4 regions of the Agrobacterium sp. A3-95 genome follow, and region 2 is predicted to be linked to each of the others. Evidence: predicted binding sites of a transcription regulator. Region 2 holds the regulator's gene; each other region holds the start of a gene.
The links. The regulator LexA, encoded in region 2, represses DNA repair genes until DNA is damaged. The targets are predictions, from matches to a motif close to TGTTCNNNNTGTGTTCNG.
Positions count from the first base shown of each region.

Region 1 (7,730 bases), on a different contig from region 2:
AAAGGCGGGCCACCGGTTCGCCCAACCAGCGAACCAGACCATCGGAGCTCAAAGCGAGATCACCGTTTCCGCTGGCGTGCAGACGCGCGGCACGCGCCTCGTATTCGAGCGCGAGCGCCTTCTGCGCAGCAGCCTGCACGGCCTTCTGATCCGGCCCTTCCATTCCCGGCACCGGCGTGAACCGGAACCCGGCCAACTGGCCGACGTGATGTCCTTCTACGAAGACATCACCATTTACACTGATTTCAGCTTCAAGCATCGCATTCTCTCTCAGGCGCCTCATGAGCACAGATGTCCTGCGATCAACAAAGCGTTTCGTCAACCTTTCATGTAGAGCATCGGACAATCGATCTTCGATTTCCCGCGTCTTTTCTTGCCAGTGTGTCGGATCGGCAAGCCATCCTGGGCGGTTCGATACATAAGTCCATGTTCTGATCTGCGCAATCCTTGCAGACAAGGTATCGATCTCTCCATCGGTACGATCGGCGCGGCGCACCTGTTCGCCCATGAAATCTTCGTTCACCGTGCCACGTTTTACCAGATCGAAATAGAGCGTTGAGATCAGATCAGCATGTTGAGCGGGCGCAATGCGGCGATAATCCGGAAGCGCGCAGGCCTCCCAGAGTTTTTCCACCCGCGCCTCCGTCGTCGCCACGTCGATGATTTCAGGGTAGCGCGACAGATATTCGAGCGCCTGCTGGTCGATCGCCGGCAAGGCCCGTGACAGTCCCTGGATCGCCGGGGCGGCTTCGAGGCTCAGACGCAGATTGCTGATGGAGGAAAAATCGAAATTTTTCGTCCGCCATTGCAGCACCTTTACCGAGTCGAACTGATGGGTTTCGATACGCTCCACCAACTCGTCGTCAAATGGATCGACGCGCCCCGTCACGCCAAAGGTGCCATCGCGAAGATGGCGGCCGGCGCGGCCGGCGATCTGGCCGATCTCGCCCGGATTGAGATTTCGGAACTGATAGCCGTCGAACTTGCGGTCCTGCGCAAAGGCGACATGATCGACGTCAAGGTTGAGGCCCATGCCGATGGCATCCGTCGCCACGAGATATTCGACGTCGCCGGACTGGTAGAGCCCCACCTGGGCGTTGCGCGTACGCGGCGAAAGCGCGCCCATCACAACGGCTGCGCCACCACGCTGGCGACGCACCAGCTCGGCAATTGCATAGACCTCTTCCGCCGAAAAGGCGACGATTGCCGTGCGTTGCGGCAGGCGGGTTATCTTCTTCTGGCCCGCATAAAAAAGCTGCGACAGGCGCGGACGTTCGACCACGGTAATTCCCGGCAGCAGCTTTTCGAGGATCGGGCGCATCGTGCCCGCACCCAGAAGCAGCGTTTCCTCCCGCCCGCGCAGATGCAGCACGCGGTCGGTAAAGATATGCCCGCGCTCCAGATCACCGGCCAGCTGCACTTCATCGATGGCGACGAATGCGGCCGTTGTCTCGCGCGGCATGGCTTCCACCGTGCAGACGGAATATTTGGCTTTAGGAGGGGCGATCTTTTCTTCGCCGGTTATCAGCGCCACATTCGGCGCGCCCACCTTTTCGACAAGACGGGTATAGACCTCACGCGCCAGAAGGCGCAGCGGAAGGCCGATGACACCGTTGCCATGTGCCACCATGCGCTCGATGGCGTAATGGGTCTTGCCGGTATTGGTGGGGCCGAGAACGGCCGTGACACCGCGGCCGCTCAGGATCATGGGGCGAAAATTCAACGTACTATCCGTGAATCGACTTCATCTGCTTGCTGTACCGCCCGCCATTCACTGATACGGGCCGCACACGCAACACACATGGCAATGCCCGCCGACAAAGGCAATAGGCCTTGTCCGCAAAGTGGTAACAGGTCCTTCCTCGCCGGAATTTTCCTTTTTTATTCAGATACTTGAAATATTAAAAAGAATCCGGCGAAACCGGAATCGATTCGGATACGGAACAGTCTGCGAACGAATCGAATACGAATCGCTGACTCCAATGGATTCAGCTTTTGTTCTCCGCAACATCTGGTTGGCAGATGCCTGCCCTATACCAGATTGTGAATCCGGGTAAGTCATTGTCCGGATTCAGCTTTGCGGCACCGGCTTCCGGCGGAAAACACCGGAATCGACTGTCAAGCGGCAATCGCTGGAAAGCCGCTCCGGCACAGGCAGGAACGGCAGTATCAGAGCGCCTCGCCGGCAAGCAGGCGCGGCGCGCCCGCATCTGTCGTGCCGGCAGCCTGACCGATGAAATAGGATTTCAGACCCGGCAAACGATCGACCACACCCAGACCGAAATCACGCATGACGCGAATGGGACCGACATCATTGGAGAAAAGCCGGTTCAGCACATCCGTCGTCACGCCCATCCGCAACGTGTCGAAACGCCGCCAGGACTGGTAACGATCGAGAACGTTGAGAGAGCCGATATCAAGGCCGAGACGGTCGGCCTCGACCACGGTTTCGGCCAGTGCCGCAACATCCTTGAAGCCGAGATTGAGGCCCTGACCGGAAATCGGGTGAATTCCATGCGCCGCATCGCCGGCAAGTGCAAAACGTGGCGCGACGAAGGAACGCGCCAGCGTCAAGCCCAGCGGAAAGGCGCGACGGGGACCGACGGGACGGACCGGACCGAGCTTGTGGCCGAACCGGCGTTCAAGTTCCTCCTCGAACACCAGATCGTCGGCAGCAACCAGCCTGTCGGCATCGGCCGTACGTTCGGTCCAGACAAGCGAGGAGCGGTTCCCTTTCAAGGGAAGCACGGCGAAAGGCCCCGACGGCAGAAAATGTTCCTCCGCGCAGCCCTCATGCGGCCGCTCGTGTTCAACGGTGGTGACGATCCCGGACTGATCGTAATTCCAGTGCACGGTTTTTATTCCTGCCATATCCCGCAAAGCCGAGCGGACCCCATCGCAGGCTATGAGCAGTCGCGCCTCAAGCGACGAGCCGTCGGAAAGTGAAATAGCCGTCGATTGCGGGCCGGCGGAAAAGCCGGAAACACTGAGACCATGGCGGATTTCGACGCCGAGGCGCTCACACAGGCCTCGCAGCGCACCCACCATCGCGACATTCGGGACCATATGAGCGAAGGGCCTGCCCTCCTCCACCGCGCCGTCGAATGTCAAAAACACCGGGCGAACCGGATCGGCGGTCTTCGAATCGGTGACGATCATCTTGTGGATCGGCTGGGCCTCCGGCTCAATCTCGTTCCATATACCGAAAACGTCGAGCATGCGTGTGGCCGCCGCGATAATGGCGGAGGCGCGGACGTCCTTCTTCCAGACATCCTCGGGAGCGGCTTCAACCACCTGCACATTAAGATGTCCGGCTGCCTGCTTAATTGCGACAGCAACGGAAAGGCCGACATAACCGCCGCCTGCCACCACCACGTCCAGCATCGCGCTTCTCCTCAAATCTTGTGCACGCATCATCGGCGCACTATAGACCATGTGACGTCTTCCTACAGCCGGAGCAGGCCGAAAAAATGTCGCATCCCTCGCAAACGTCAGATCCGATGGCCAATCTGATCTCCACACTCGATCTCGAGAAGCTGGAAGAAAACCTGTTTCGGGGTGAAAGCCCGCAAATCGGCTGGCAGCGCGTTTTCGGCGGCCAGGTCATCGCGCAGGCATTGATCGCAGCTCAACGAACCGTGGATGACGACCGTTTCGTTCATTCACTGCATTCCTATTTCATGCGCCCCGGCGACCCGCTGGTGCCCATCCTCTACCAGGTGGAACGCATTCGCGACGGTGCAAGCTTCTGCACACGGCGCGTGGTCGCCATCCAGCATGGCAAGGCGATTTTCTCCATGTCGGCGTCGTTCCAGATCGTCGAGGACGGCTTCGATCATCAGATAAGAATGCCGGATGTGACGCCGCCCGAAAGGCTGATGAGTGAAGATGAGATGCAGGCGGCCTTCCTCGCCAACGCACCCGCTTCGATCCGCAAATACTGGAGCAACAAGCGCCCGATAGAGATCAGGCCGGTTTCGCTGACCCACTATATTTCGAAGGAAAAGCTGGAACCGCAGCAGGATATCTGGGTTCGCGCTGTCGGCAATGTGCCTGACGATCCACGTTTCCAGTCGGCCATTCTCGCTTATCTCTCGGATATGACATTGCTCGACACGTCGCTCTATGCCCACGGAACGACGATCTTCGATCCGGCCATTCAGGTGGCGAGCCTCGATCACGCCATGTGGTTCCACCGTCCCTGCCGGCTGGACGACTGGCTGCTCTACACGCAGGACAGCCCCAGCGCCTCGGGAGCACGCGGTTTGACCCGTGGCAATATTTTCACCAGACAGGGTGAACTGATCGCCTCCGTCGCACAGGAAGGTTTGATCCGCAAAAGGGCAAATGCTTAAATAATGCGCTTTTTTAAAAAATCGCACATTTAATAGACGAAAATTGCGCCACCCAATGCCCGTTTTTCAGACGCCTGTCATATAATTTTTATATTTCAATAACTTAGAGGCCGCATCAAAACTGGCACGCCCCTTGAATGTATGTCCGTAGTCGCTGTTACTGATCTGCCAGCGCGAGGAGAGTCGGCTCCGTGCCGAGGACAAACAAAGGATGGGAAACCAGATGAAAATTGTGATGGCCATTATCAAGCCGTTCAAGCTGGATGAAGTGCGCGAAGCGCTCACCGGCGTCGGCATCCAAGGCCTGACCGTGACCGAGGTAAAGGGTTACGGACGCCAGAAGGGACATACCGAGATTTATCGCGGCACGGAATATGCGGTGAGCTTTCTTCCCAAACTGAAGATCGAGATCGCGGTTGCATCAGACGTCGTCGACAAGGCTGTCGAGGCAATCGCGTCGGCTGCAAAAACCGGGCAGATCGGCGACGGCAAGATCTTCGTCTACTCTATCGAACAGGCCGTGCGCATCCGTACCGGCGAAACCAACACAGAAGCGCTTTGAAGCACGGCTGACAGGGAGTTTTCTAGCTATGCAACTCAACAAGTTTTCAACGCTCGGCAAACTGGGTGCCGGTGTGGCAGCCCTGATGGCCCCGGCAATCGCCTTTGCGCAGGATGCCGCGCCGGCAGTAGCAGCGGCGGCCCCCGTTCCGGAAAAAGCCGATACCGCATTCATGTATGTCGCGACGATCCTCGTGCTTTTCATGATCATTCCGGGTCTCGCCCTGTTTTATGGCGGCCTCGTGCGCACCAAGAACATGCTCTCCGTTCTCATGCAGTGCACGGTCATCGGCGCGGTCATGATGCTCGTCTGGGTAATCTACGGTTACTCCTTCGCCTTCGGCGGCGGCACCGGCCCGTATTTCGGTGGTTTCGGCAAGCTGTTCCTGTCCGGCGTTTCGCTTGACAGCACCTCGGCAACCTTCTCCCAGGGCGTCGTGATCTACGAATACACCTTCATCGCCTTCCAGATGACCTTTGCGGCCATCACGCCCGCGCTGATCATCGGTGCATTCGCGGAACGCGTGAAGTTCTCGGCAGTCATCCTGTTCACCATCCTGTGGGCCACCTTCGTCTACTTCCCGATCGCTCACATGGTCTGGGACGCGAACGGCCTGATCTTCGGCATGGGCGCTCTCGACTTCGCCGGCGGCACGGTCGTTCACATCAATGCCGGTATCGCCGGTCTGATCGGCGCGATCATGGTTGGCAAGCGTACTGGCTTCGGCAAGGACATGATGGCCCCGCACTCCATGACGTTGACGCTGGTTGGCGCAGCCATGCTGTGGTTCGGCTGGTTCGGCTTCAACGCCGGCTCCAACCTCGAAGCATCTGGCGGTGCGGTTCTTGCAACCATGAACACCTTCCTCGCCACTGCAGCAGCCATCGTTTCCTGGTCGCTGGTTGAAAGCTTCACCCGCGGCAAGGCTTCCATGCTGGGCGCAGCTTCGGGCATGATCGCCGGCCTCGTCGCCGTAACGCCTGCGGCCGGTTCCGTCGGACCCATGGGCGCTATCGTTCTCGGCCTCATCGTCTCGCCGATCTGCTACTTCTTCGTCTCGGTTGTGAAGAACAAGTTCGGCTACGACGACACAGCTGACGTCTTCGGTGTCCACGGCATCGGCGGCATCATCGGCGCCCTCGGCACCGGCATCTTCACGTCTCCGCTGCTTGGCGGCACGGGCAAGGCGGACTTCTCCATCTCCTCGCAGCTCTGGACGCAGTTCGTTGCCGTCGCCATCACCATCGTATGGTGCGCAGTCGTCTCGGCAATCCTCTACAAGATCGTCGACGTGATCGTTGGTCTGCGGGTTCCGGTCGAAGCGGAACGCGAAGGTCTCGACCTTGCGACCCACGGCGAAGCCGCCTACCACTCCTGATATCCGGGAAAAGGGGTTCTCCATCCCCTCTCCCAAAAGAAGGCCCGCTTCGGCGGGCCTTTTCTTTGCCGCAAATCCGGAAGCGGCTTTTAAAAAACCGCATGGTTAACACGACATTAACCAGCAAGCTGTTAGTTTTCCCTGTCAATCCGGGATCTGGTCAACTGCCGGATCTTGCCGAAACCACAAAAACTACGGGTTCAGGGACATGGGCAGAATGAATTCTCCGACATTCGACGGTCGTCACACGCGTTTCGTGCTGACGGCGTTTTTCGTGCGGCAGGTCATGGCTCTTGCCGGTTTTGCCTTGCTTGCCACGATTGCGCTGGGGATTACCGCACTTGCCACATGGAACGTGGCGGACCCGAGCCTGTCCTATGCAACAGGCAACCAACCCACCAATCTTCTCGGTTACGGCGGCGCAATCTTCGCCGATATCGTGATGCAGTTCCTCGGCCTTTCCGCAATCATCGCGCTTTTGCCGGTGATTGCCTGGGCGATCGCCCTGATCGCCGGTCGCAAGTTCAACCGGATACCCGCCCGCCTCGTCGCCTGGATCGCCGGCGCCATCGTCTGCGCCGCCTCGCTCGGCTGTTTTCCCGCGCCCGTGACATGGCCGCTGCCGAACGGCATCGGTGGCGTCATCGGCGATATGATCCTGCGCTTCCCAGCTCTCTTCATCGGCGCTTACCCCACCGGCACGATTGCGACGGTGCTGGGCGCTATATTCGCTGCTCCCGCCGCCTTGATGATGCTGTTTGCCGCCGGTCTCGTGGGACGCCCGGAAGATGACCTGGAACAGGAAGAACGCGCGCCGGTCGCAAACAAGGCCCGTGCCACCCGTCAGGTAGAGGAAGAAGACGATGACGAGGGCGAAGGCTTCTTCGCCAATATTCTCGCCTTCGGCGCAATCGCACATTACTGGTACATCTCGCAGGCCCGCCTTCGCCGCCTGTTCGGCCTGAAGTCGAAATCCCTGCACGGCGAATTCGAACACCCTTACGATTTCAACGAATATGAATTCGGCACGCTGAACGAACCCTCCCGCCTCAAGACGGCGATCAACCGCCTCGACCAGCGCGCGGAACCGTCTTTCGAAGAACGCGCCGCATCCCGTCGCCAGATGTCGCCTCCCTCCATCGCGCCCGATCATGATGCGGACGGGGACGACGAACCGTCGTTGGACGCAGACGGTCGGCGATTGCCCAACGGCATTCTCTCGGACGACCACAGCCTGGACGAGAACGACCCGAAGTTCGTGGCAAGACAGGCACCTGGGCGCGGCCAACCCAGAATAACCGCCCCTTCCGCACGCCCGAAGCCCAGCGAGCGCGTGGCAAGGGAAGCGCAAGCCTCCTTTATTGCCGCAGACGGTTTCCAGCTGCCCACCGTGCATCTTCTGGCGGAACCCAAGAACGTCGTTCGCGACCATACG
Region 1 covers NZ_JBNWDR010000005.1:137,889-145,618, reverse strand. Annotated here, with positions in the region: gene ACQZ5Y_RS15290 (helicase-related protein) at 1-1,708, opposite strand, end outside; gene ACQZ5Y_RS15285 (ubiquinone biosynthesis hydroxylase) at 2,170-3,522, opposite strand; gene tesB (acyl-CoA thioesterase II) at 3,471-4,355, shown strand; gene ACQZ5Y_RS15275 (P-II family nitrogen regulator) at 4,567-4,917, shown strand; gene ACQZ5Y_RS15270 (ammonium transporter) at 4,946-6,295, shown strand; gene ACQZ5Y_RS15265 (DNA translocase FtsK) at 6,513-7,730, shown strand, end outside.
Region 1: ACQZ5Y_RS15290 (helicase-related protein) is a predicted target of LexA. The motif match lies at 1,940-1,957, and genes of this name have one in related genera.

Region 2 (7,730 bases):
CCCGTCATTGCCGCACCGACGCCGATACCGGCAAAACCGTGCTCGGTGATCGGGGTGTCGATGACGCGGCGTTCGCCGAATTCCTGCAACAGGCCTTGGGTAATCTTGTAGGCGCCCTGATATTCGGCGACTTCCTCACCCATGACGAAGACTTTTTCGTCCGCGCGCATTTCTTCGGCCATGGCGTCGCGCAGCGCTTCACGCACCGTCGTCATCACCATTTCCGTGCCTTCAGGAATATCCGGATCGGCAGCGACTTCGATCTTAGGTGCTGCCGGAACCTTTGCGGCTTCCTTGGCAGCGCTCGGCTCCTCGGATGCTTCGCGGGTCTTGCCGCCTGCGGCATCCGAATCGGAATTTGCAGCTTCAGCCTTCGGCTCTTCCTTCTTGGCAGAAGAAGAAATGTCGGCAGCGCTTTCGCCTTCCTGGATGAGAACGGCGATCGGCGTGTTGACCTTGACGCCTTCGGTGCCGGCGTCGATCAGCAGCTTGCCGATAACACCTTCATCCACAGCTTCCACTTCCATGGTCGCCTTGTCGGTCTCGATCTCGGCAATCACGTCGCCGGAAGTGACCTTGTCGCCTTCCTTTTTAAGCCATTTGGAAAGCGTGCCTTCCTCCATGGTCGGGGAAAGGGCGGGCATAAGAATTTCTACTGGCATGGGTTTCCCTTTCCCGATCAGAGCAGAATGTCGGTGTAGAGCTCGGATACATCCGGCTCTGGGTCGTTCTGGGCGAAGTCTGCGCTATCGGCGACGATATCACGGACATCCTTGTCGATGGCCTTCAACTCGTCTTCGCTTGCCCAGCCCTGCTCCAGAAGCCGTGCCTTGACCTGCTCGATCGGGTCATGTTCGGAGCGCATCTTCTGCACTTCGTCTTTCGAACGGTATTTCGCCGGGTCGGACATGGAGTGACCACGGTAACGGTAGGTCAGCATTTCCAGAATGATCGGACCCTTGCCGGAGCGGCAATGTTCCAGCGCCTGATCGGCGGCTGCCTTTACGGCGCGCACATCCATGCCATCCACCTGGATGCCGGGAATGCCGAAGGACTGGCCGCGCAGCGAATAGTTCGACTGTGCGGTGGCGCGGGCGGTCGAGGTGCCCATGGCGTAACGGTTGTTTTCAACGATATAGATGATCGGCAGTTTCCAGAGAGCGGCCATATTGAAGCTCTCGTAGACCTGACCCTGGTTGGCGGCGCCGTCACCGAAATAGGTCACGGAGACATTGTCGTTGCCGCGATATTTATTGGCGAAGGCAAGACCGGTTCCGAGCGAAACCTGCGCACCGACGATGCCGTGGCCGCCGTAGAAATGTTTCTCCTTGGAGAACATGTGCATCGAGCCGCCCTTGCCTTTCGACAGGCCGCCTTTGCGACCCGTCAATTCGGCCATGACGCCACGCGCGCTCATGCCCAGAGCCAACATATGGCCGTGGTCACGGTAAGCGGTGATGACCTGATCGCCTTCCTTCTGAGACATCTGCATGCCGACAACAACGGCTTCCTGACCGATGTAGAGGTGACAGAAACCACCGATGAAGCCCATGCCGTAAAGCTGGCCGGCCTTTTCCTCGAAGCGACGGATGAGAAGCATCTCACGATAGGCGTGAAGCTCTTCTTCCTTCGAAAAGTCCGGGCTGTTCTTACCGGTGAATTCGCCTGCAGCCTTTGCCGTTGTCTTTCGGCCGGATACGGACGCGGTTTTTCGCGGCGCCATTCATCCCTCCCTGAGTTGCCGTTTGAATGGATAGATTGGCGCGTACCATATGCAAGAAAATGCCATGCAGCAATGCTTTAAACGCATGGCACATATTCACGCTAAAGTGCTGTGAATAAATCACAAATCATTAATTAACTTGATTTCGGTTAATTAGAAGTAGGTATTCATGATGACAATTTCGTCCGTACGGGACATATTCAACTGATAACGGGAAATCTCGTCAATCATGTCACGTTCGAGAGAACCGTCGCTCAATAATTCGACCTGCCGCTCCAGCGCAACGCGCGCCTGCGTCAGCTTGGCAAGCTCTGCCGTTCTGGCAATACGCTGCCGCTCCAGCCGCTCCGTCGCCTGAAGGCCGAAGTCGCCGTGGATGGAATGATACCCGAAATAGGAAAGAAAAGCGATCGTAATGGCCGGAACGATCAAACGGCCGAATCGTCTCTTTTTATGATGTCTGGTCCACATGCCGGAGAGAAGCCTTAAAACGCATAATGTGAGTCTCGAGACTAATGCGGATTGTTTAACTATCCGTTGACCTTAAATTCCACGCGACTGATAGACGCAAAAAAGCCCGCCAGAGGCGGGCTAATAATGACGACGATATCAGAGAGAGTTCGTTATGCCGAGCGTGATCCTGCATCAAGCCACAGCGCGTCTTCGCCGTGAAAAGAGTCCTTTCAACCCAGGGACCTGGGCTGACTGAACCCCGGATCAACTCGGGAGTGAGCAGTGCGGATAAACCGCCCATCCCTGATACTGGCCCGCCAGGCGGCGGGCCATATCGCGAAACCCGAACGCGAATTATCCGCGCAGGATCGAACGGCCGGCGTAAGCAGCCTGCGGGCCCAGCATTTCTTCAATGCGGATAAGCTGGTTGTACTTTGCGAGCCGGTCGGAACGGGCAAGCGAGCCGGTCTTGATCTGACCGCAGTTGGTTGCGACCGCGAGATCGGCGATGGTGGAATCTTCCGTTTCGCCCGAACGGTGCGACATGACGGCGGTGTAACCTGCCTTGTGCGCCGTTTCGACTGCGTCCAGCGTCTCGGAAAGCGAACCGATCTGGTTGACCTTGACGAGGATGGAGTTGGCGACACCCATCTTGATACCGTCGCGAAGGCGGGCGGAGTTGGTGACGAAAAGATCGTCGCCCACCAGCTGGCACTTGTTGCCAATGAGATCGGTCAGCGCCTTCCAGCCATCCCAGTCGTCTTCAGCCATGCCGTCTTCGACAGAGATGATCGGATATTTCGCCACGAGCTCGGCCAGGTATTCGGCCTGCTCGATCGGCGAACGGGTCTTGCCTTCGCCTTCATAAACGTAATTGCCGTTCTTGAAGAACTCGGTCGCCGCACAGTCGAGACCGATGAACATGTCGTCGCCTGGACGGTAGCCAGCCTTTTCGATCGACTTCATGATGAAATCGAGTGCTGCCGGCGCGCTTTCGAGACCCGGTGCAAAACCGCCCTCATCGCCGACATTGGTGTTGTGGCCCTGTGCGGACAGTTCTTTTTTCAGCGTATGGAAGACTTCGGAGCCCATGCGCACGGCTTCGCGAATATTTTCTGCGCCGACCGGCAGGATCATGAATTCCTGGAAGTCGATGGGGTTATCGGCATGCGCGCCGCCGTTGATGATGTTCATCATCGGAACCGGCAGCAGATGCGCGTTCGGGCCGCCGACATAACGGTAAAGCGGCAGGCCGGACGCTTCAGCGGCAGCCTTCGCAACGGCGAGCGACACGCCGAGGATGGCGTTGGCGCCGATGCGCGACTTGTTCGGCGTGCCGTCGAGCGCGATCATCATCTGGTCGATCTGGATCTGGTTTTCAGCGTCGAAACCGCCAATCGCGTCGAAGATTTCCGTATTGACGGCTTCGACCGCCTTTTCCACGCCCTTGCCGAGATAACGCTTGCCGCCATCGCGCAGCTCAACCGCCTCATGCGCGCCGGTGGAGGCGCCGGAGGGAACGGCGGCACGGCCCATGGAGCCGTCTTCGAGATAAACGTCGACTTCAACGGTCGGATTGCCGCGGCTGTCGAGAATTTCGCGCGCGATGATATCGGTAATGGCAGTCATGGTCTCTCCCTTGGGAATGGAACAGATATTTTCCGTCGCCTGTCTTAGACGATGGCGAAGAAATTACAATGACGGTGGGCAGCGGAAACGGCCCGCCCGCCATTAAAATCGATTGGCACAAAAGTGCCCGCCGTCACGGTCAGCCGATCAGGCTTTCGTAATCGCGTCGAAAGCCAGAAGCTTTTCGAGCAGTTTCGGCATGTCCTTCAGATGGACCATGTTAGGGCCGTCTGACGGCGCATTGTCCGGATCCTCATGCGTCTCGATGAAGAGGCCGGCCACGCCAACCGCAACGGCCGCACGTGCCAACGTCTCGACGAATTCGCGCTGGCCACCTGTGGAGCCGCCCTGCCCGCCCGGTTGCTGCACCGAATGGGTGGCATCGAACACGACAGGTGCGCCGAGCGCTGCCATGATCGGCAACGAGCGCATGTCGGAAACCAGCGTGTTGTAACCGAAGGACGCGCCGCGCTCGCACAACATCACATTCGGATTGCCGCTCTCATTGAGCTTGGCAAGCACGTTCTTCATGTCCCAGGGCGCCAGAAACTGGCCTTTCTTGACGTTGATGACGCGGCCGGTTTTGGCGGCAGCAACGAGAAGATCGGTCTGGCGGCTGAGGAACGCCGGGATCTGCAGCACGTCCACTACCTCGGAAACGATGGCGCATTGCTCTTCCGTGTGGATGTCGGTCAGAACAGGAAAACCGAATTCCTTTTTGAGATCGGCAAAAACCTGCATCGCGTTATCCAGGCCGATGCCGCGTTTTCCGGAAAGCGAAGTGCGGTTCGCCTTGTCGAAAGAGGACTTGTAGACAAGCCCTATTCCCAGCTTGTCGGAAAGCTCCTTCAGGACGCCAGCGATCATGAAGGCATGTTCGCGGCTTTCCATCTGGCACGGACCGGCAATCAGCGAAAACCGCTCGGCATTCGAGAAGGAAACCTTGCTGGCGCCATCGCCGGCAGTGACTTTAAGATTGTTCGTAACGCTCATCATTTTTCCTCGAAGGCGAAGGCAACGCCCTGACCGGGTGCCGCGGGCACTACCAGACGGCCGTCCGCTTTTGCGCAGGACACGCCATTAGCAGTAAGCACCGCCTCTGTCACGGCAAGATCGTGCGACGAAAAGACAATGCCCGCGCCGCGCAATCCGCCTTCGTTGCCATCCTGAGCATTCAGGGCCGGCCCGCTGAAAGCCGGTTTTCCGGTCAATCTGATGCTGGCATTGCCGGTCGCAAAAACCATATCACCGCCCGGAGACCATTTGCCTTCACAGGCAAACACTGTCTCGATCAGGCCCGCCACCTTCATGTCGCCGCCGGAAAACAGGACGATTTCACTCAGGCCGGTGACACCATTGGCGTGGCGCTCCAGCATGGTGCGATCGCCCTGAAGGGCTTGAAGCCGTTGACAACTGAACAAAAAGAAATCCGCGGCCGCCCCGCTTGCCGCAAAAGCCAGCCGGAACGCCGCCTCGCCTTGCGAGCCATCCGGCATCCGAACAGGCCGCGAAAACTCGAAAACATCGCCCGCCGAAAGGCCGGCTGCCCGAAACCGCTCATGGTCAACCAAGGCGTCTTCAGTCCTGGCGACAAGAGCCGAAAAACCCTCCTGCCCGTCCCGTTGCCGGAAGGCCACATCCCTGCCGGTGAACACATCACCCCTCTCTATTGAGGCATTATATTTAGCCGGATCAGCAATTGCGAGCGGCTCCAGATAGGTGCCGTCGGCGAAAAATACGCAGGCATTTTGGGTGCCGAAAGGATGCAGAGCCTCCGGCGCAACCGTAAAGCCAAGACTGACGAGGCGCTTCACGGCGACGCCTATGACTTCCACGGGCAAAACGAGATGGTCAACGCTATAGGGTTTCGTCATGACATGTATCCTGCTGGCCTTCCGCCCGGAGCATGCCGGGACGGTTTCGACCGCACAAAAGCACAATTGCGTGCTATGAGGCAAATCATCACAGCAACAGATGGCACCTTCACGAAATTTTAGGGGATTGCAGAACACATATGGAACATATAGTGTTCGTTCTGTATTTGTTTCACGACTTCCACTACGATTCTAAAGGGTGTTTTCCTCATGCTCACGCGCAAACAGCAGGAATTGCTTCTCTTCATTCATGAACGAATGAAAGAGTCCGGCGTGCCGCCCTCCTTCGATGAAATGAAGGACGCACTCGATCTTGCTTCGAAATCCGGCATCCACCGCCTGATAACCGCTCTCGAAGAGCGCGGGTTCATTCGTCGGCTACCGAATAGAGCTCGGGCGCTGGAAGTCATCAAGCTGCCAGAGGCTTATACGCCGGGTGCAAGGCCGCAGCGCGGCTTTTCGCCGAGCGTTATCGAAGGCAGCCTTGGCAAGCCCAAAATGCCGGAACCGGCCCCTGCCCCCAAGACGCCGGCCAATGATCTGGGCGGGGCTGTCACCGTGCCGGTCATGGGCCGCATCGCTGCGGGCGTGCCGATTTCCGCCATCCAGAACAACACCCATGATGTGGCCGTGCCAGTAGACATGCTTGGCACGGGCGAACATTACGCGCTTGAGGTCAAGGGTGATTCGATGATCGAGGCCGGCATTTTCGACGGCGACACAGTCATCATCCGCAACGGCAACACTGCCAATCCCGGGGACATCGTTGTGGCTCTGGTGGATGACGAGGAAGCCACGCTGAAGCGCTTCCGCCGCAAGGGTGCCTCCATTGCGCTCGAGGCGGCAAACCCAGCCTATGAGACCCGTATCTTCGGGCCCGACCGGGTGAAAATTCAGGGCAAGCTGGTTGGGCTGATCCGCCGCTACCATTGATCTTATCGAACCGAACGTATTCACTTTACAATAGGCGTCATCGTGAAGATGGCGCCTATATCGGGTTTGGCTGTTTCCAAACGTGGCGTGCTTTTGCGGGTGCACGAGGATATGCGCCATTCAGCCTATGCGCGTTGCCCTTTCTAAACTGAGTTCCTGCTCCATAAAGATGCTTCGGTTTCGCTACGGGCGTGGTGGCGAATGGGCTGCTCGCTGTAATTGTCGAAGCGATCACATCCGCTGTTTTTTAGCGACGTTGTTCTGTCGTGTTGCGCAGTCAGTTTTAGTGGTCACCAAAGGGTGACTTGTCGCAAGGCGCGCTCTCAGCGACCCCACATCACCATTCATCAACGTCGTTTATGGGAGCCATGGATAATTTTCGATATTCCGTGAACGCTTGGCAGGTGTAGAAATACGCGTCATATCCGGGAGATACGCCATGTACGATCTTTATATAGCCAACAAGAACTATTCTTCATGGTCGCTGCGGCCGTGGGTATTGATGCGCACGCTCGGTATCGCCTTTGATGAAAAGCTCATTCCGTTCGGCGAAGGCGTCTCCTTCTCCTCCTTTTCGCCGACGGGCAAGGTGCCCTGCCTAGTCGACGAGGGTATGACGGTTTGGGAAACGCTTTCGATCGTCGAATATCTTGCTGAAAGACACCAGGGCGTCTGGGCAAGCGACAAGCATGCAAGGGCCTGGTCGCGTTCGGCCGCAAGTGAGATGCATGCCGGCTTTTCCTCGCTGCGCAATCTCTATCCCATGTCGGTGGGCATTCGGGTCAAACCAAGGGGCGGCGATGCCGGGCTTAAAGCCGATATAAAGCGGATCGATGCATTGTGGAGCGAGGGTCTCACAAAATTCGGCGGGCCATATCTTGCCGGTCAAAAGTTCACGGCGGTCGATGCTTTCTTCTGCCCGGTTGCATTCCGTTTCCAGACCTATGGCAGTGCGGATCTTTCGCCAGCAGCGAAAGCCTATTGCGACCGGCTGCTCACCCTGCCTGCCATGCAAGAATGGTACGAGGCCGGTTTGAAGGAGAGCTGGCGCGACGCTGGTCATGAAGAGGAAGTTGGCGAGATCGGCGAATTGACTGAAGATTTGCGCGCCAAGGCCC
Region 2 covers NZ_JBNWDR010000009.1:230,886-238,615, reverse strand. Annotated here, with positions in the region: gene ACQZ5Y_RS22210 (pyruvate dehydrogenase complex E1 component subunit beta) at 1-662, opposite strand, end outside; gene pdhA (pyruvate dehydrogenase (acetyl-transferring) E1 component subunit alpha) at 680-1,723, opposite strand; gene ACQZ5Y_RS22200 (FtsB family cell division protein) at 1,877-2,194, opposite strand; gene eno (phosphopyruvate hydratase) at 2,531-3,805, opposite strand; gene kdsA (3-deoxy-8-phosphooctulonate synthase) at 3,953-4,798, opposite strand; gene ACQZ5Y_RS22185 (VOC family protein) at 4,798-5,679, opposite strand; gene lexA (transcriptional repressor LexA) at 5,890-6,612, shown strand; gene ACQZ5Y_RS22175 (glutathione S-transferase family protein) at 7,052-7,730, shown strand, end outside.

Region 3 (7,730 bases), on a different contig from region 2:
AGATGATTTTGCGCAAGACGGAATTGCGCTCCTGGCGCCGCCGCGCCCTCCACCTCGATTGCGCCAGCGTCATGTCGCGCGATGTGGTCGGCGTCGCCCCGGATGATAGCCTGCGCCACGCCCATTCACTGATGCGCAACCACCATTTCAAGGCTCTGCCAGTGACCAACGACAGGGCCGAAATCGTCGGCATCGTCACTCAGACAGATTTTCTTGAAAAGGCTAGCTGGAGAAACGGCCGCCCTTCCATCGGTTTGCTGCAGCGCCTGCGCCTTATCCTCTCAGGCACAAGCGCACCTAACGATACCGTAAAGGATATCATGACATCGCCGGTTAGAACCGTGCAGCCGGAAACGGCGATCGAGGAAGCAATCATCCGCTTTGCGGAGGAAGGGCTGCATTACCTGCCGGTGATCGACGCCAACGGCAAGATGGTGGGTATTCTTTCGCAGTCCGATGTCATGGTTGCGATGCTGGCGGACAAAGCCGCGGCGTAGGTCGTCGCGACCTTGAAGCGGGCAACCGGTTTCGATCGGCCTCCGCTCCGTCAATCACGGTCCCGATCAGAACGGGATATCGTCGTCCATGTCACTGGAGAAGCCGCCGGAAGGCTGGCTGCCGCCACGCGAGGCACCGCCGCGGGCCGCCGGCTGCTGGTCGTAACCGCCACCGTAGTTACCGCCGCCGCTGCCATAATCTCCACCGCCGATGTCGCCACCGCTGCGGCTGCCGCCGCCACCTTCGCCGCGACCGTCGAGCATCGTCAGCGTCGAGTTGAAGCCCTGCAGTACCACTTCGGTGGAGTAACGGTCGTTACCGGTCTGGTCTTGCCACTTGCGCGTCTGCAGCTGGCCTTCAATATAGAGCTTGGCGCCCTTTTTCACATATTGTTCGACAACCTTGCACAGGCCTTCGTTGAAAACGACGACCGTGTGCCATTCTGTCTTTTCCTTGCGCTCGCCGCTGTTGCGGTCCCGCCACGTCTCTGAGGTGGCGATACGCAGATTGGCGATCGGACGGCCGTCCTGCGTCCGGCGAATTTCGGGATCGGCGCCAACGTTCCCAATCAGAATTACCTTGTTTACGCTACCAGCCATCTCGTCATCCTGTCCGCCAGCCATCGTGACCGGCAATTGTATTTCAAAAAATCCCGCACACAATAACCATCGCCGCCCGCAAAGGGCACCGCAACGGGGAACAATCCACAGCGAATAATCCCGACTTTTTCTGAGAGTATATTCGCACTTGCAATTTGTTCCTTTTTTGTTCTATTAAATCACGAAATTCGAGTCAAGTGAGCCGAAAAGCCATCGATCGATAGGGAATAAACCTCGACACGTCCGGTTGCGTCACTACATAAGGACGCGCCGCCATCAGGCCTGTTAATTTTGTCCGAGCTTTATCATGAGTGAACTGAAGACGATTTCCATCCGTGGTGCCCGTGAGCATAACCTCAAGGGTATCGATCTGGATCTACCGCGCAATAAGCTGATCGTCATGACCGGGCTCTCCGGCTCGGGCAAGTCGTCGCTCGCCTTCGACACAATCTATGCCGAGGGCCAGCGCCGTTATGTCGAGAGCCTCTCGGCCTATGCGCGCCAGTTCCTCGAAATGATGCAGAAGCCGGATGTAGACCGCATCGAGGGGCTTTCTCCGGCGATTTCCATCGAGCAGAAAACCACCTCGAAGAACCCGCGCTCTACGGTCGGCACGGTCACGGAAATCTACGACTATATGCGCCTGCTGTTTGCGCGTGTCGGTGTGCCCTACTCGCCGGCGACGGGCCTGCCGATCGAGAGCCAGACGGTCAGCCAGATGGTCGACCGTATCCTTGCCTTCGAGGAAGGCACGCGCCTTTATATTCTCGCGCCGATCGTGCGCGGCCGCAAAGGCGAATATAAAAAGGAACTCGCCGAGCTGATGAAGAAGGGCTTCCAGCGCGTCAAGGTGGATGGCCAGTTCTACGAGATCGCTGACGTTCCCGTCCTCGACAAGAAGTACAAACACGATATCGATGTGGTGGTGGACCGCGCCGTCGTGCGCCCGGATATGGCAGCACGCCTTGCCGACAGTCTCGAGACCTGCCTCAAGCTCGCCGACGGGTTGGCAGTGGCCGAATTTGCCGACAAGCCCCTGCCGCCGGAAGAAACCTCGGCTGGCGGCTCCGCAAACAAATCGCTCAATGAGACCCACGAGCGTATGCTGTTTTCGGAAAAATTCGCCTGCCCGGTCTCCGGCTTCACCATCCCGGAAATCGAGCCCCGGCTTTTCTCCTTCAACAATCCCTTCGGCGCCTGCCCCACCTGTGACGGTCTCGGCTCGCAGCAGAAGGTGGACGAAAACCTGATCGTGCCCGAACCTGCACGCACCCTGCGGGATGGCGCGATCGCCCCCTGGGCCAAGTCGTCTTCCCCCTATTACAACCAGACGCTGGAGGCGCTGGGCAAGGCCTTCGGTTTTAAGCTGTCGAGCAAATGGACGGACCTTTCGAAAGAGGCGCAGCACGCCATTCTCCAGGGCACTGACGACAAGATCGAGTTCAACTATCAGGACGGCGCGCGCTCCTACAAGACGGTGAAGAATTTCGAAGGCATCGTTCCCAATCTGGAGCGTCGCTGGAAAGAAACCGACAGCGCCTGGGCGCGCGAGGAAATCGAGCGTTATATGTCGGCGGCCCCCTGCCCGGCCTGCGCCGGCTATCGCCTGAAGCCGGAAGCGCTCGCCGTCAAGATCAACAGAATGCACATCGGCGAAGTCACCCAGATGTCGATCCGTATGGCACGCGACTGGTTCGAGACGCTGCCGGAAAATCTGAACGCGAAACAGAACGAGATCGCGGTTCGCATTCTCAAGGAAATCCGCGAACGTCTGCGATTTCTCAACGATGTCGGGCTGGATTATCTCAGCCTGTCACGCAATTCCGGCACGCTTTCCGGCGGAGAAAGCCAGCGCATCCGGCTTGCTTCGCAGATCGGCTCCGGCCTCACCGGCGTTCTCTATGTTCTGGATGAGCCGTCCATCGGCCTGCATCAGCGTGACAATGCCCGCCTGCTCGATACGCTGAAACATCTGCGTGATATCGGCAATACGGTAATTGTGGTCGAACACGACGAGGATGCCATTCTGACGGCGGATTATGTTGTTGATATCGGCCCGGCCGCCGGCATTCACGGCGGTCAGGTGATCGCCGAAGGCACGCCGCAGGAGGTCATGGCCAATCCGAAATCGCTGACCGGCAAATATCTATCCGGCGAACTTGGCGTCGCCGTGCCGGCAGAACGCCGCAAGCCGAAAAAGGGCCGCGAAATCAAGGTTTTTGGCGCACGCGGCAACAACCTGAAGAATGTGACTGCGGCCGTTCCCCTTGGCGTTTTCACCGCCGTTACCGGCGTGTCGGGTGGTGGCAAATCCACATTCCTGATCGAGACGCTCTATAAGTCGGCAGCACGCCGCGTGATGGGCGCGCGCGAAATTCCGGCCGAGCATGACCGCATCGATGGCTTCGAATTCATCGACAAGGTGATCGATATCGACCAGTCGCCAATTGGCCGCACACCACGATCAAACCCCGCCACCTACACCGGCGCATTTACGCCGATCCGTGACTGGTTCGCCGGTCTGCCGGAGGCAAAGGCGCGCGGTTATGCACCTGGCCGTTTCTCCTTCAACGTCAAGGGCGGCCGCTGCGAAGCCTGCCAGGGCGACGGCGTCATCAAGATCGAGATGCACTTCCTGCCAGATGTTTATGTCACCTGCGACGTTTGCCACGGCAAGCGTTATAATCGCGAGACGCTGGATGTGACCTTCAAGGGCAAGTCCATTGCCGACGTGCTTGATATGACGGTGGAAGAAGGCGTTGAATTCTTCGCCGCCGTTCCGGCCGTGCGTGACAAGCTGCAAGCGCTGTTCGATGTCGGCCTCGGTTACATCAAGGTCGGCCAGCAGGCCAATACGCTCTCCGGCGGCGAGGCGCAGCGCGTCAAGCTCGCCAAGGAACTGTCGAAACGCTCCACCGGCCGCACGCTCTACATTCTCGATGAGCCGACGACGGGTCTCCATTTCCACGACGTCAACAAGCTTCTGGAAATGCTGCAGGCGCTGGTGGATCAGGGCAATTCCGTCGTGGTAATCGAGCACAATCTCGAAGTCATCAAGACGGCCGACTGGATCATCGATATTGGCCCCGAAGGCGGCACGGGCGGCGGCGAAGTGGTGGCAACCGGCACGCCGGAAGACATCGTCAAGAACGAGCGATCCTATACCGGCCATTTCCTGAAGGAACTTCTGGAACGCCGGCCGGCCGGAAAACGCGAGGCTGCGGAGTAATCCGCACCTTTCGCAGCAAGGGTACGTAAGGCCGATAGCCCGAGGAGGAATAGTATATGTCGACATCAGGCACGATCCGCACCGGTATCGGCGGCTGGACTTTCGAGCCGTGGGAAGGCACGTTTTATCCGGAAAAACTGCCGAAGAAACGCCAGCTGGAACATGCCAGCCGGCAATTGACGGCGATCGAGGTGAACGGCACCTATTATAGCAGCCAGAAACCCGAGACCTTCGCCAAATGGGCGGCGGACGTGCCTGAGGATTTCGTTTTCTCCCTGAAGGCAAGCCGCTTCGTCACCAACCGCAAGGTCCTGGCCGAGGCGGGTGAATCCATGACGAAGTTCCTGACGCAGGGATTGACGGAACTCGGCCACCATCTCGGTCCGATCCTGTGGCAATTCGCGCCGACTAAAAAATTCGACGCCGAGGATTTCGGCGCGTTTCTGGCATTGCTGCCCGAAAAACAGGACGGCATCAGCCTTCGCCACGTGGTCGAAGTGCGAAACCCGACATTTCAGGTGCCGGAATTCATCGATCTTCTCGCCAAACACAAAGTCGCGGTCGTCTGCGCCGACCATCACGATTATCCGATGCTGCCTGACGTAACTGCCGATTTCGTCTATTGCCGCCTGCAAAAGGGAGAAGACGATATCGAGACCTGTTATCCGAAGGCCGAGATTGACCATTGGGCAAAACGGGTCAAGACCTATGCGGTGGGCGGTGTTCCGGATGACCTGCCGCTGATCGCTCCCGATAGAAAAGTCGAGAAGACCCCTCGCGATGTCTTCGCTTTCTTCATCACCGGCGGCAAGGTCAATGCACCAAACGGCGCACAGGTATTGCAGAAATTGGTCTGACTGGCTCAGCCAGCCATTTCTTTCGCCGGGTTGAAATCGACTGCCGCGAACGCCGCCTCGATCACCTCGGTTCCAGCGCCCGGCCGTGTGGCGTCGCTGGAAAGGATTTGCCGGAAACGGCGCGCGCCGGGCATGCCCTGAAACAGGCCGACCATGTGGCGGGTGACGTGATTGAGGCGCCCGCCGGCGGCGATATAGTCGGCTGCGTAGGCTATCATCGCATCACGCAGCCCCATCCAGTCAGCTTGCCGGGCCTCTTCGCCATAAATGCGATGGTCGACATCAGCAAGGATGGACGTATTGTGATAGGCCGCACGGCCAAGCATCACGCCGTCCATATGCTGCAGATGGAGGCTTGCCTGATCGAGATCGGAGATACCGCCGTTGATACCGATGAAGATGTCAGGATTTTCCCGCTTCATGCGATAGACGAGATCATAATCGAGCGGCGGCACTTCACGGTTTTCCTTCGGTGAAAGACCTTGCAACCAAGCCTTGCGCGCATGGATCCAGACCGCATCCGCGCCCGCCGCCACAACCCGCGAAAGAAAATCCGGCAGCACGGCTTCCGGCTCCTGATCGTCCACGCCGATGCGGCATTTGACCGTGACAGGCACCTTCGCAACGGCCTTCATCGCCGTCACGCATTGCGCGACAATCTCGGGTTCGCGCATCAGACATGCGCCGAAAGTGCCGGATTGCACCCGGTCCGAAGGACAGCCGACATTGAGGTTGATCTCGTCATAGCCATAATCGCCGGCGATCCGCACCGCCTCCGAAAGCTTTACCGGATCCGACCCACCGAGTTGCAGTGCAACCGGATGTTCCTGAGTATGATAGTTGAGCAACCTGTCGCGCTGGCCATGGATGATGGCGTCGGCAACGATCATTTCGGTATAAAGCAGCGCACGCTTCGACAATTGCCGATGCAGAAATCTGCACCTTGTGTCTGTCCAATCGATCATCGGGGCCACGGCAAAGATGCGAGACCCTGATGTCACCGCTTTTTTGTAGAAATTCAACTATTTACGCTCGCTTACTAGGGTAAAATTCTGTGATAGTTTTTCATCGAGCAGCACCAATGTTCATGACTCTCGGTCACTATCACGGCGAGAAGATAATAGACGTCTCGATTGATTATACCGCGCAGATCCTTTGAAAAAAAGGTGAGCGTGTAGTTTTTAACAAGGCGAAGAAATTCGACCACAACCCTAACGCTGAAGCATACACGGTTTCTCTAGACCGAAATCGATGAGGCTGGTGGGCTTGAACGGTTGAATTCGGATCACTTAACACTATCCGATGCGAGCGACCGCTAGGTCAAAAATTGTGGGCGATGGTGCCGCTCGTGACGAGCCTCAACTCGTTCTGGGAACAATTCCCAAGGTCGCGCATTAGTGGTCGTAGACGGCACTAAACACGTACCAATACGCCAAGCAGCGCGGGCGTCGTCCAATTCTTAATGCAGATTACTTTTCGGGCTCATAGAGTCGGACCGAAGTTCGGTTCCGAAATGAGAAATTATATAATCGCCTGACCAGTATTCTCTGATCGACGTAATATTAATTTTTGTGGGGCGCGGATGAGTTTTGGTTCGAAATTTTTGAAAAGTTTGTTTCAAAGTTCTCGTGAGGCGGAGCTTGAAAAATCATGGCCGACTGATTTTTACTCAACTGTTCCACATCGCTATTCCGTAAATCTTCACAGGTACAAAAAGATAGAGGATCAGCTCGATCCCAAAGCATTGTCGAGCGGCTTTACTCACAATGAAGAGCATCATAAACGTGACATGAACCGCTTCTTCACGTTTTGCCTCATATATGATCAAATTAAAAAAGAAAATATATCGGGTGATATCGCTGAACTTGGAGTATATAAGGGAAACACATCTTATATATTGGCGAACTTCGCAAGGGCGCTGGGGCGTACGGCGTATCTGTTTGATACGTTCGAAGGCTTCGATCCGAAAGATATCCAGGGCATTGATTCATCGATCCCTTTGCAGTTTTCCGATACCAGTCTTGAAACGGTGCGGGAATTTGTAGGCGAGGACAATGTTGTCTACGTAAAAGGGTATTTTCCAGAGTCGGCTACGCAAATTCCGGACAACCTAACGTTTTCCGTCGTTCATCTTGATTGCGACCTTTACAATCCGATGATGAGTGCGCTGAACTATTTCTACCCAAGAATGGTCGAAGGTGGTTTTATCGTTGTCCATGATTATTCGAGCTTGCACTGGGATGGCGCCGAGAATGCAGCTGACGAGTTCTTTTCAGACAAGCCTGAATGTTTGATACCATTAGCGGACAGCGGCGGCAGTGCGATAGTGCGAAAGGCACGGGCATCCTCCGATAAATTCAACAATTGGCGAATTAAGCGACTTCATGATTTGTCGGTAGGAGCCTGGGTTCCCCCCCGACTTTTAAAAACTTATTTGAAAGACGGATGGGCGGAAGTTGAAGACTGGGGTGTCTGGGGCCTGGGCGATCGCCATACGATGTCCTTGATAATTCCATTCGTACCGGAAACAGCCATTAGACTGATATT
Region 3 covers NZ_JBNWDR010000004.1:464,844-472,573, reverse strand. Annotated here, with positions in the region: gene ACQZ5Y_RS14565 (HPP family protein) at 1-497, shown strand, start outside; gene ACQZ5Y_RS14560 (single-stranded DNA-binding protein) at 564-1,097, opposite strand; gene uvrA (excinuclease ABC subunit UvrA) at 1,405-4,326, shown strand; gene ACQZ5Y_RS14550 (DUF72 domain-containing protein) at 4,383-5,183, shown strand; gene dusA (tRNA dihydrouridine(20/20a) synthase DusA) at 5,189-6,205, opposite strand; gene ACQZ5Y_RS14540 (TylF/MycF/NovP-related O-methyltransferase) at 6,766-7,730, shown strand, end outside.
Region 3: uvrA (excinuclease ABC subunit UvrA) is a predicted target of LexA. The motif match lies at 1,254-1,271, and genes of this name have one in related genera.

Region 4 (7,730 bases), on a different contig from region 2:
TCCGTGATCTTTTTCCATCCCTCAACCGCTTCCTTCTTATAGAGGCCCGGAACATCCGCGTAACCCTGACCTTGCTGGGAAATCGGCGTGCCTTCGGTCACGATCAGCCCGGCTGTTGCGCGCTGCTCGTAATAGGTGGCGTTGAGATTGTTGGGAATTGCCCCCGGCGAGCGGTTGCGGGTGAGGGGAGCCATGACGATACGGTTGGCGAGTGCGATATCGCCGGCCTGTGCCGGTTCGAAAAGACTTGTCATGCGACTTCACTTTCTGGTCGGTTGGCGAAATTGCGCGGCTGGCGCGCTTTCCTAATGTATGGGCATCGGAGAGAAAACCGCCTTGCAGTTTCCGGTCCGACGCCCCGGTCTTATAAGCTTGGGAGGCTCAAAGATTGGCTTGCAGATAATTGCGGAAGGCGTCGATGGTTTCCTCGTTGCGTTCGAAAAACACCCATTGCCCGACTTTCTTTGACCTTATCAGGCCAGCTGCCTGCAAAACCGCCAGATGTGAGGAGACCGTCGATTGCGACAGGCCGCTGATCTGGAACTGATTGGCGCATACGCCCATGCTGAGCGGATGGTCCTGACAGAAGTGACTTTCAGGGCTCTTCAGCCACTCGAGGAACTTCAGCCTTGCGGGGTGTGAAAGGGCTTTGAGGATTTCCTCCGGGTTCATCTGCGTTTCTCTAATATCTGACATGTTCGATATTTATATCGATAGTTTCCGATATACAATTCACGTCTCTGTGAGGTAGTCACCCGGGCCGAGAACAGCGCGCAAAAAAATGGCCGCCGGATTTCTCCGCGGCCAATGAGTTTGAAGGTTAAAACCTCCAGAGGGGAACAGCTGTCGCGTGCATAGGCAGGCGTAACAGCTGATTGAAATATGGGAGTGGCAAGAATGCAAAACAAGGTTGCATCATGCGATATTTCGCCAAATTGGAGAAAATTCTTGCGGGTAAAAAAAGAGGGCCGCCGGATAAATCCAGGGCCCTTTAAGTGTGAAGGTCAAAAACCTCCAGAGGGGAACAGCTGATGCGGTGGAACTGGGAGGAAAAGCCACCGTGTGCATCAACTGAGAGCGATATGGTGCTTTTTTGTGCACGAAACAACTCTTTTTTGTGCAGGTCAGGCATGCGTGCGATGCAGGTCTGGATATTTCCGGTATAATTTATGTGCAAAGCTGAAGCGCGGCGCGTCTGGCGCGCCGCCATCTTGGTATGATATTTTGTGGCGCTGGCCTATTTAAACGTCAGAAGTTCCAGTTCCGTGCCTTGGCAACGACGAAGTCGCGGAAGGCTTTCAGTTTTGCAGCGTTTTTCATCTCGTCCGGGTAACAGAAGTAGGTGTCGAACGAGGGAATATCGGCGGCAAGCGACAACTGAATCAATCCCGGATCGCGCCCGACGATGTAATCCGGCAAACAGGCGATACCTATTCCCAGCAGGCAGGCGCGCTTGATCGAGGTCTGGCTGTTGATCTGAAGATGCGGAATGCGGGTGTTGTCCGACGAGCGTCCCGCATTTTCCAGCCAGTTGACATCAAGCAGATAGTTTGGTGCCGGTTCGCCGAAGGAGATGATGCGGTGGTTGTCCAGATCCTCGATCGACTGCGGCTCGCCGTGGCGGTTGATGTAGGACGGCGCCGCATAGACGTGCATGTGAACCGTGAACAGCTTGCGCTGGATAAGGTCGGACTGTTGCGGCTGGCGCAGGCGGATGGCGCAATCGGCGTGGCGCATGTTCACATCCAGCTCCTCATTGTCGAGGATGAGCTGGATCGACATTTCCGGATAGAGCTGCAGGAATTCCTGCACCTTGTCCGTGAGCCAGCCCTGGCCGAGACCAACCGTCGTCGTCACGCGCAGCTTGCCGCTCGGCTTCTCCGTCGTTTCGGTCAGTTGCATCTTGACGGTTTCGAGCTTTAGCAAAACGTCATGGGCGGTGCGATACAGCAGTTCGCCCTGCTCGGTGAGGATAAGACCTCTGGCGTGGCGGTGAAACAGCTTCACGCCAACATCCTGTTCCAGCGCGCTGACCTGGCGGCTGATGGCCGACTGGGACAAATGCAGCTTGTCGGCAGCGTGGGTGAAAGACCCCGCTTCGGCTGCGGCATGAAAAATGCGCAGTTTATCCCAGTCCAATGGCATTGCCATGCCTATCCTGCCTTTCGGTTATTCGGCTGCTACCGCAAGCGGCTGCTGCGCGGTGAGGTACCGTTCTGCTTCGAGGGCGGCCATACAGCCCATACCGGCGGCGGTGATGGCCTGACGGTATATGTCATCGGTAACGTCGCCGGCGGCGAAAATACCTTCCACGTCGGTAGCGGTGGAATCGGGAGCGGTCCACATGTAGCCATTGTCCTTGAGCTTCACCTTGCCCTTGAACAGTTCGACGGCCGGCGCGTGGCCGATGGCGACGAAGACGCCGTCGATGGGCGTATCGCTGATCACACCGGTCTTGGTGTCACGCAGTCGCACACCCGAAACAGAGGGTGGCATTGGTGGCTTGGCGGGAGCGCCGGTGATTTCGGCGATTTCCGTGTTCCACAGGATCTTGACGTTTTCCTTGGCGAAGAGCCGTTCCTGAAGGATTTTCTCCGAGCGGAAACTGTCGCGGCGGTGCACGACGGTTACGGACTTGGCGATATGGGCGAGATAGAGCGCTTCCTCCACGGCAGAGTTGCCGCCGCCGACCACGATCACATCCTTGTTGCGATAGAAGAAACCGTCGCAGGTGGCGCAGGCGGAAACGCCGAAGCCCTGAAAGTGCTGCTCACTCTCTATACCGAGCCACTTGGCCTTTGCGCCTGTTGCGATGATCAGCGTGTCGGCGGTCCAGACCTGACCGGAATCGGTCTTGACCACGAAGGGGCGCGTGTTGGTTTCGACTTCGGTCACGAGGTCGCTGACGATTTCCGCACCCACATGCGTCGCCTGCTTCAGCATCTGGTCCATCAGCCAAGGGCCTTGGATCGGATCGGCAAAGCCCGGATAGTTTTCGACGTCGGTGGTGATCATCAGCTGGCCACCCTGTTCCATGCCGGCAATCAGCACGGGTTTCAGCATTGCGCGGGCCGCGTAGATCGCCGCGGTATAACCGGCGGGACCAGAGCCAATGATCAATACCTTGGTATGGCGGGCAGACATGGAAACAATCCTTTTTAAAGTAGCGGGGCCTTTCGGCAGCAGAACATTCCAGCCGAAGCACGGTGGACAGGCCGCAACCCCTTCGTTGCCCGGTATTTAAGGTTGTCTAGTGCCTTTATTCAAGGGCAGCCTTGCGTTACCAACAAGGCAGTTGTGGATGCGCGCGCAATTTTGTGACCGGCCGGCGGCATATTGTTGCGAATCCTGCGCCTGGTAGTACAAGGAAGTTCTCCGGCTTAACGAGGAACCTCTCCGTGACCAGCGTCGAACTCGATGCCATCGATCTGAAAATCCTGCGCGAATTGCAGCGCGACGGGCGCATGACCAACGTGGAGCTGGCCGAAAGGGTCGGTATTTCCGCGCCGCCGTGCCTCAGGCGCGTCCGCAAGCTGGAAGAAGCCGACGTGATCGAGGGTTATCACGCCATGTTGAACGCGCCGAAGCTCGGTTTCGATCTCGTTGCCTTCTGCATGGTCGGCCTCAAGCGCCAGTCGGACAGCAATCTGAAAGCCTTTGCAGCGGCGACGGCCGGATGGTCGCTGGTGCGCCAGGCCTGGATGGTATCCGGCGAAAGCGATTTCCTTCTGCATTGCATCGCCAGAAACCTGACCGAGTTTCAGGACTTCGTCATAGAGGTTCTGACAGCGGACGAAAACGTCGACACCGTGCGCACCATGCTCACCATCCGTCAGGTCAAGCGCGTCGGTCTGGTGGAAATCTGATCGGCGGACCTATGAGTGATTGCGCCGGCGCTTACCCGCGCCGCAACGCGTCGTAGATCGTGCCGAGGCTCGTCGCCTCTTTTTCCAGCGGAAATGCAGTGCGCACATGCGAAAGTCCGGCACGGGCATGGTCCCTGGCGAGAGCAGGATCGGCAAGGTAGGTTTTAATGGCATCCCGCAGGGACGCGTAGTCGCCGGCCTCAACGACCATGCCGGTCTCGCCCTTGACGATCATTTCCTCATAGGCGCCGGCATTGCTGGTAACGACAGCCGTCTCGGACGCCATGGCTTCCAGTGGTGTCAGGCCAAAGCCCTCGTTGCGTGACGGTGCGACATAGAGGGTTAGCCGCCGATACCACGGCTTGATGTCGTCCACCTCGCCCTGAAACGCGATGCGGTCCGCAAGACCGGCTGCTGCGACATCGGCCACGAGCTTGTCGGCGAAGGCCTTGTGCTCTGCGGTCACGCGGCCGGAGATGACGGCCGTCCATTCGGGATAGTCGGGCAGAAGTTCGATCATGGCGCGCACGAAAAGGTCTGTTCCCTTCTGGTGGCGCACCCGTCCGAAACATCCGATGAGAAACTGCCCAGGCAGGCCGGTCGAAGCGATCGTATCCTCCGAGCCGGTTGCGGGATGAAACAGCTCGGTATCGACGCCATGCATGACGACGCTATGTGGTACTTCCAGAAACGAGCCTGAGCGGCCGCTTGTCGCGACGACCGCATCCATTTTTGAAATCAGAAAGCGGGTATAGGCGGAATGTCGCCTTTGCGCCGCCGAGGTGAACATCAGCTTCACCTTCATGCGCAGCACGTCACGCATGAGAATGCCCGGCAACATTTCGAGATTGCGGCGGGCGTGCCAGATGCGCGGACCGCTGAGCGGGCCGTTTTGCCAGAGCCGCCACAGATCACGGAAGCGAACATGTGGCAGATGCTGCGGCAGGCCCGGGCCGATGACGGCCACTTTCTGACCCAGCCGGTTTTGTACCGGAATAAGCTGCACGATGGTGGAGGTAACGCCGGAGAGCCTGCGCTTGAAGTTCGGCGCAAGCACCTGCACATCTTTCAGACTGGCGTGGGACAAGATGGGCTTCCGTCTTTGCGGCTAAGGCAGGATGTTCAGTTCAAGATACCAATGCAATGCGCCCGAGGGGCGCATTGCATGAAAGGGCAGATCAGCCCCACTGTACGGCGAGAATCTCGTAACCCTTGGCGCCGCCCGGTGCGTTGACTTCGATGCTGTCACCGACTTCCTTGCCGATGAGGGCGCGGGCGATGGGCGAGGAAATGGAAATGCGTCCAGCCTTCACATCGGCTTCCTGGTCGCCAACGATCTGATAGATTCTTTCCTCGTCGCTGTCCTCGTCGATCAGCTTGACGGTGGCGCCGAACTTGATCTTGGAACCGGACATCTTGGACAGGTCGATGACTTCCGCGCGTGCGGTCAAGTCTTCGAGTTCAGTGATGCGGCCTTCGTTATGGCTCTGGGCTTCCTTGGCAGCGTGGTATTCGGCATTTTCCGAAAGGTCGCCATGGGCGCGCGCCTCCGCAATTGCCTCGATGATACGGGGACGCTCCTCCTGCTGGCGAAAGCGCAGCTCCTCCTGCAGCTTGATGAATCCACCGTGCGTCATCGGTACTTTTTCTACCATTTTTTTATCCTTCGCAGTCCTGTCGCTTTACTTGCAGACACAAAAAGAAACAGGTTCCGGAGGGGAACTCCGGAACCATGCCAAAATCATAACTAAGCCGACTATATCAGAAGACGACAACGAAATGCCAGCAAATTTGAGACGGGCATTTTCTTGCATTCGTTCAGGGCTTTAACAGATGAGATTGACATTTTTCAATGGAACATATAGTGAACATAACCATGAAGAAGTCAATCAGGCAACGGCTGGCCATTCTTTCCGATGCGGCCAAATACGATGCGTCCTGTGCCTCCAGCGGCACGACGAAACGCAGCTCTGCTGCATCCGGCGGACTTGGCTCCACGGAGGGGTCGGGCATATGCCATGCCTATGCACCGGACGGGCGCTGCATTTCGCTCCTGAAGATTTTGCTCACCAATTTCTGTATCTATGATTGCGCCTATTGCATCAATCGTTCTTCGAGCAATGTCGAGCGGGCGCGGTTTACTGCCGAGGAGGTGGTGTGGCTGACGCTGGAGTTCTATCGGCGCAACTATATCGAGGGGCTGTTTCTCTCTTCCGGCATTATCCGCTCGTCCGATCATACGATGGAAGAGATGGTGCGGGTGGCGCGGGAACTGCGCGTCACGCATGGCTTTCGCGGCTACATCCATCTGAAATCCATTCCCGAAGCATCGCCAAAGCTTATTGAGGAAGCGGGGCTTTACGCCGACCGGCTGTCGATCAACATCGAATTGCCGACTGATAGCGGCGTCAGCCGTTTTGCGCCGGAAAAGCAGCCCGCCAATATTCGCCGCTCGATGGCTGATATCCGTCTGAAGATCGAGGAGGCGGGGGAGCCGACCGTCAGGACGCGAAAGACCAAACGTTTTGCGCCTGCAGGACAGAGCACGCAGATGATCGTTGGGGCGGATGGGGCTGATGACAGCACCATTCTGTCCACGAGCGCTCGGCTTTATGGCAGCTATGGTTTGCGGCGCGTCTATTATTCGGCTTTCAGCCCCATTCCGGATTCGTCGAAGAACCTGCCGCTCATCAAGCCGCCTTTGATGCGGGAACACAGGCTTTATCAGGCCGACTGGCTTTATCGTTTTTATGGGTTCGACATTGGTGAAATAACCGCGATCGGCGGTAACGGAATGCTCGATCTCGATATAGATCCGAAGCTTGCCTGGGCGCTGAAAAATCGCGACCGTTTTCCAGTGGACGTGAACGTGGCGGATCGCGAAATATTGCTGCGCGTGCCCGGCTTCGGTACCAAGACGGTCGCCTCGATCCTGTCTTCACGCCGGTTTCGCCGGTTGCGGCTGGAGGATATCGCCCGCTTCGGCGTTTCCCTGAAAAAGGTGAAGGCCTTCATCGTTGCCGAGGGCTGGACGCCGGGCAAGCTGACTGAACGGCCCGATTTGCGAGCGATGTTTGCTCCGCAGCCCGAACAATTATCGCTGCTGTGATGTACGGCCCGGTTCTGGAAGGGCGGGGCGATTTCGGCGAGTGGCGTGATGCGGCGCGCGCGGCTCTCGCCGCCAATGTGCCGCCGGAGGCGATTGACTGGCGGTTGCGGGATGAGAAAGCCGGGCTTCTCGATTTTGCCGGAGAGCCTTTGCCGGCGGCCCGTGCGGATGACGTGCAGGTGTCCGTTCCAGCCTCCTTCGTGACTTTGGCGCAAGCGATTATCTGTCATAGCGATCCGGGTCGTTTCGCACTGCTTTACCGGTTGCTGTGGCGGCTGAAGCGGGATCGCGCCCTGTTGCAGTTCAAGTCCGATGCGGATGTTTCCGAAGCCCGGCAGCTTGAAAAATCGGTCCGCCGCGATTGTCACAAGATGACGGCCTTTGTTCGCTTCAAGGAATTATCCTTGCCGCAGGGGCAGGGCGGGCGGCGGCGCTTCGTCGCATGGTTCGAGCCGGATCACTTCATCGTCGAGCGCACGGCCCCGTTTTTCCAGCGGCGGTTCACGGATATGGACTGGCTGATCGCGACACCGAACGGCTCCGCGCGGTGGGACGGAAACGTGCTGGAGACATCGCGGCAGGCCGCGTCCAAGCCTGAGCTGACGGATGAAACGGACGAGCTGTGGCGAACCTATTATGCCAACATATTCAATCCGGCGCGTCTGAAGATAAAAGCGATGACGGCAGAGATGCCAAAGAAATACTGGAAAAATTTGCCGGAAGCCGAGCTTATTCCAGGTCTCGTTCTTGGTGCC
Region 4 covers NZ_JBNWDR010000003.1:376,921-384,650, forward strand. Annotated here, with positions in the region: gene ACQZ5Y_RS11245 (alkene reductase) at 1-254, opposite strand, end outside; gene ACQZ5Y_RS11250 (ArsR/SmtB family transcription factor) at 382-672, opposite strand; gene ACQZ5Y_RS11255 (LysR family transcriptional regulator VtlR) at 1,249-2,145, opposite strand; gene trxB (thioredoxin-disulfide reductase) at 2,170-3,144, opposite strand; gene ACQZ5Y_RS11265 (Lrp/AsnC family transcriptional regulator) at 3,399-3,866, shown strand; gene ACQZ5Y_RS11270 (glycosyltransferase family 4 protein) at 3,898-4,953, opposite strand; gene greA (transcription elongation factor GreA) at 5,045-5,521, opposite strand; gene ACQZ5Y_RS11280 (putative DNA modification/repair radical SAM protein) at 5,743-6,975, shown strand; gene ACQZ5Y_RS11285 (UdgX family uracil-DNA binding protein) at 6,975-7,730, shown strand, end outside.
Region 4: ACQZ5Y_RS11280 (putative DNA modification/repair radical SAM protein) is a predicted target of LexA. The motif match lies at 5,720-5,737, and genes of this name have one in related genera.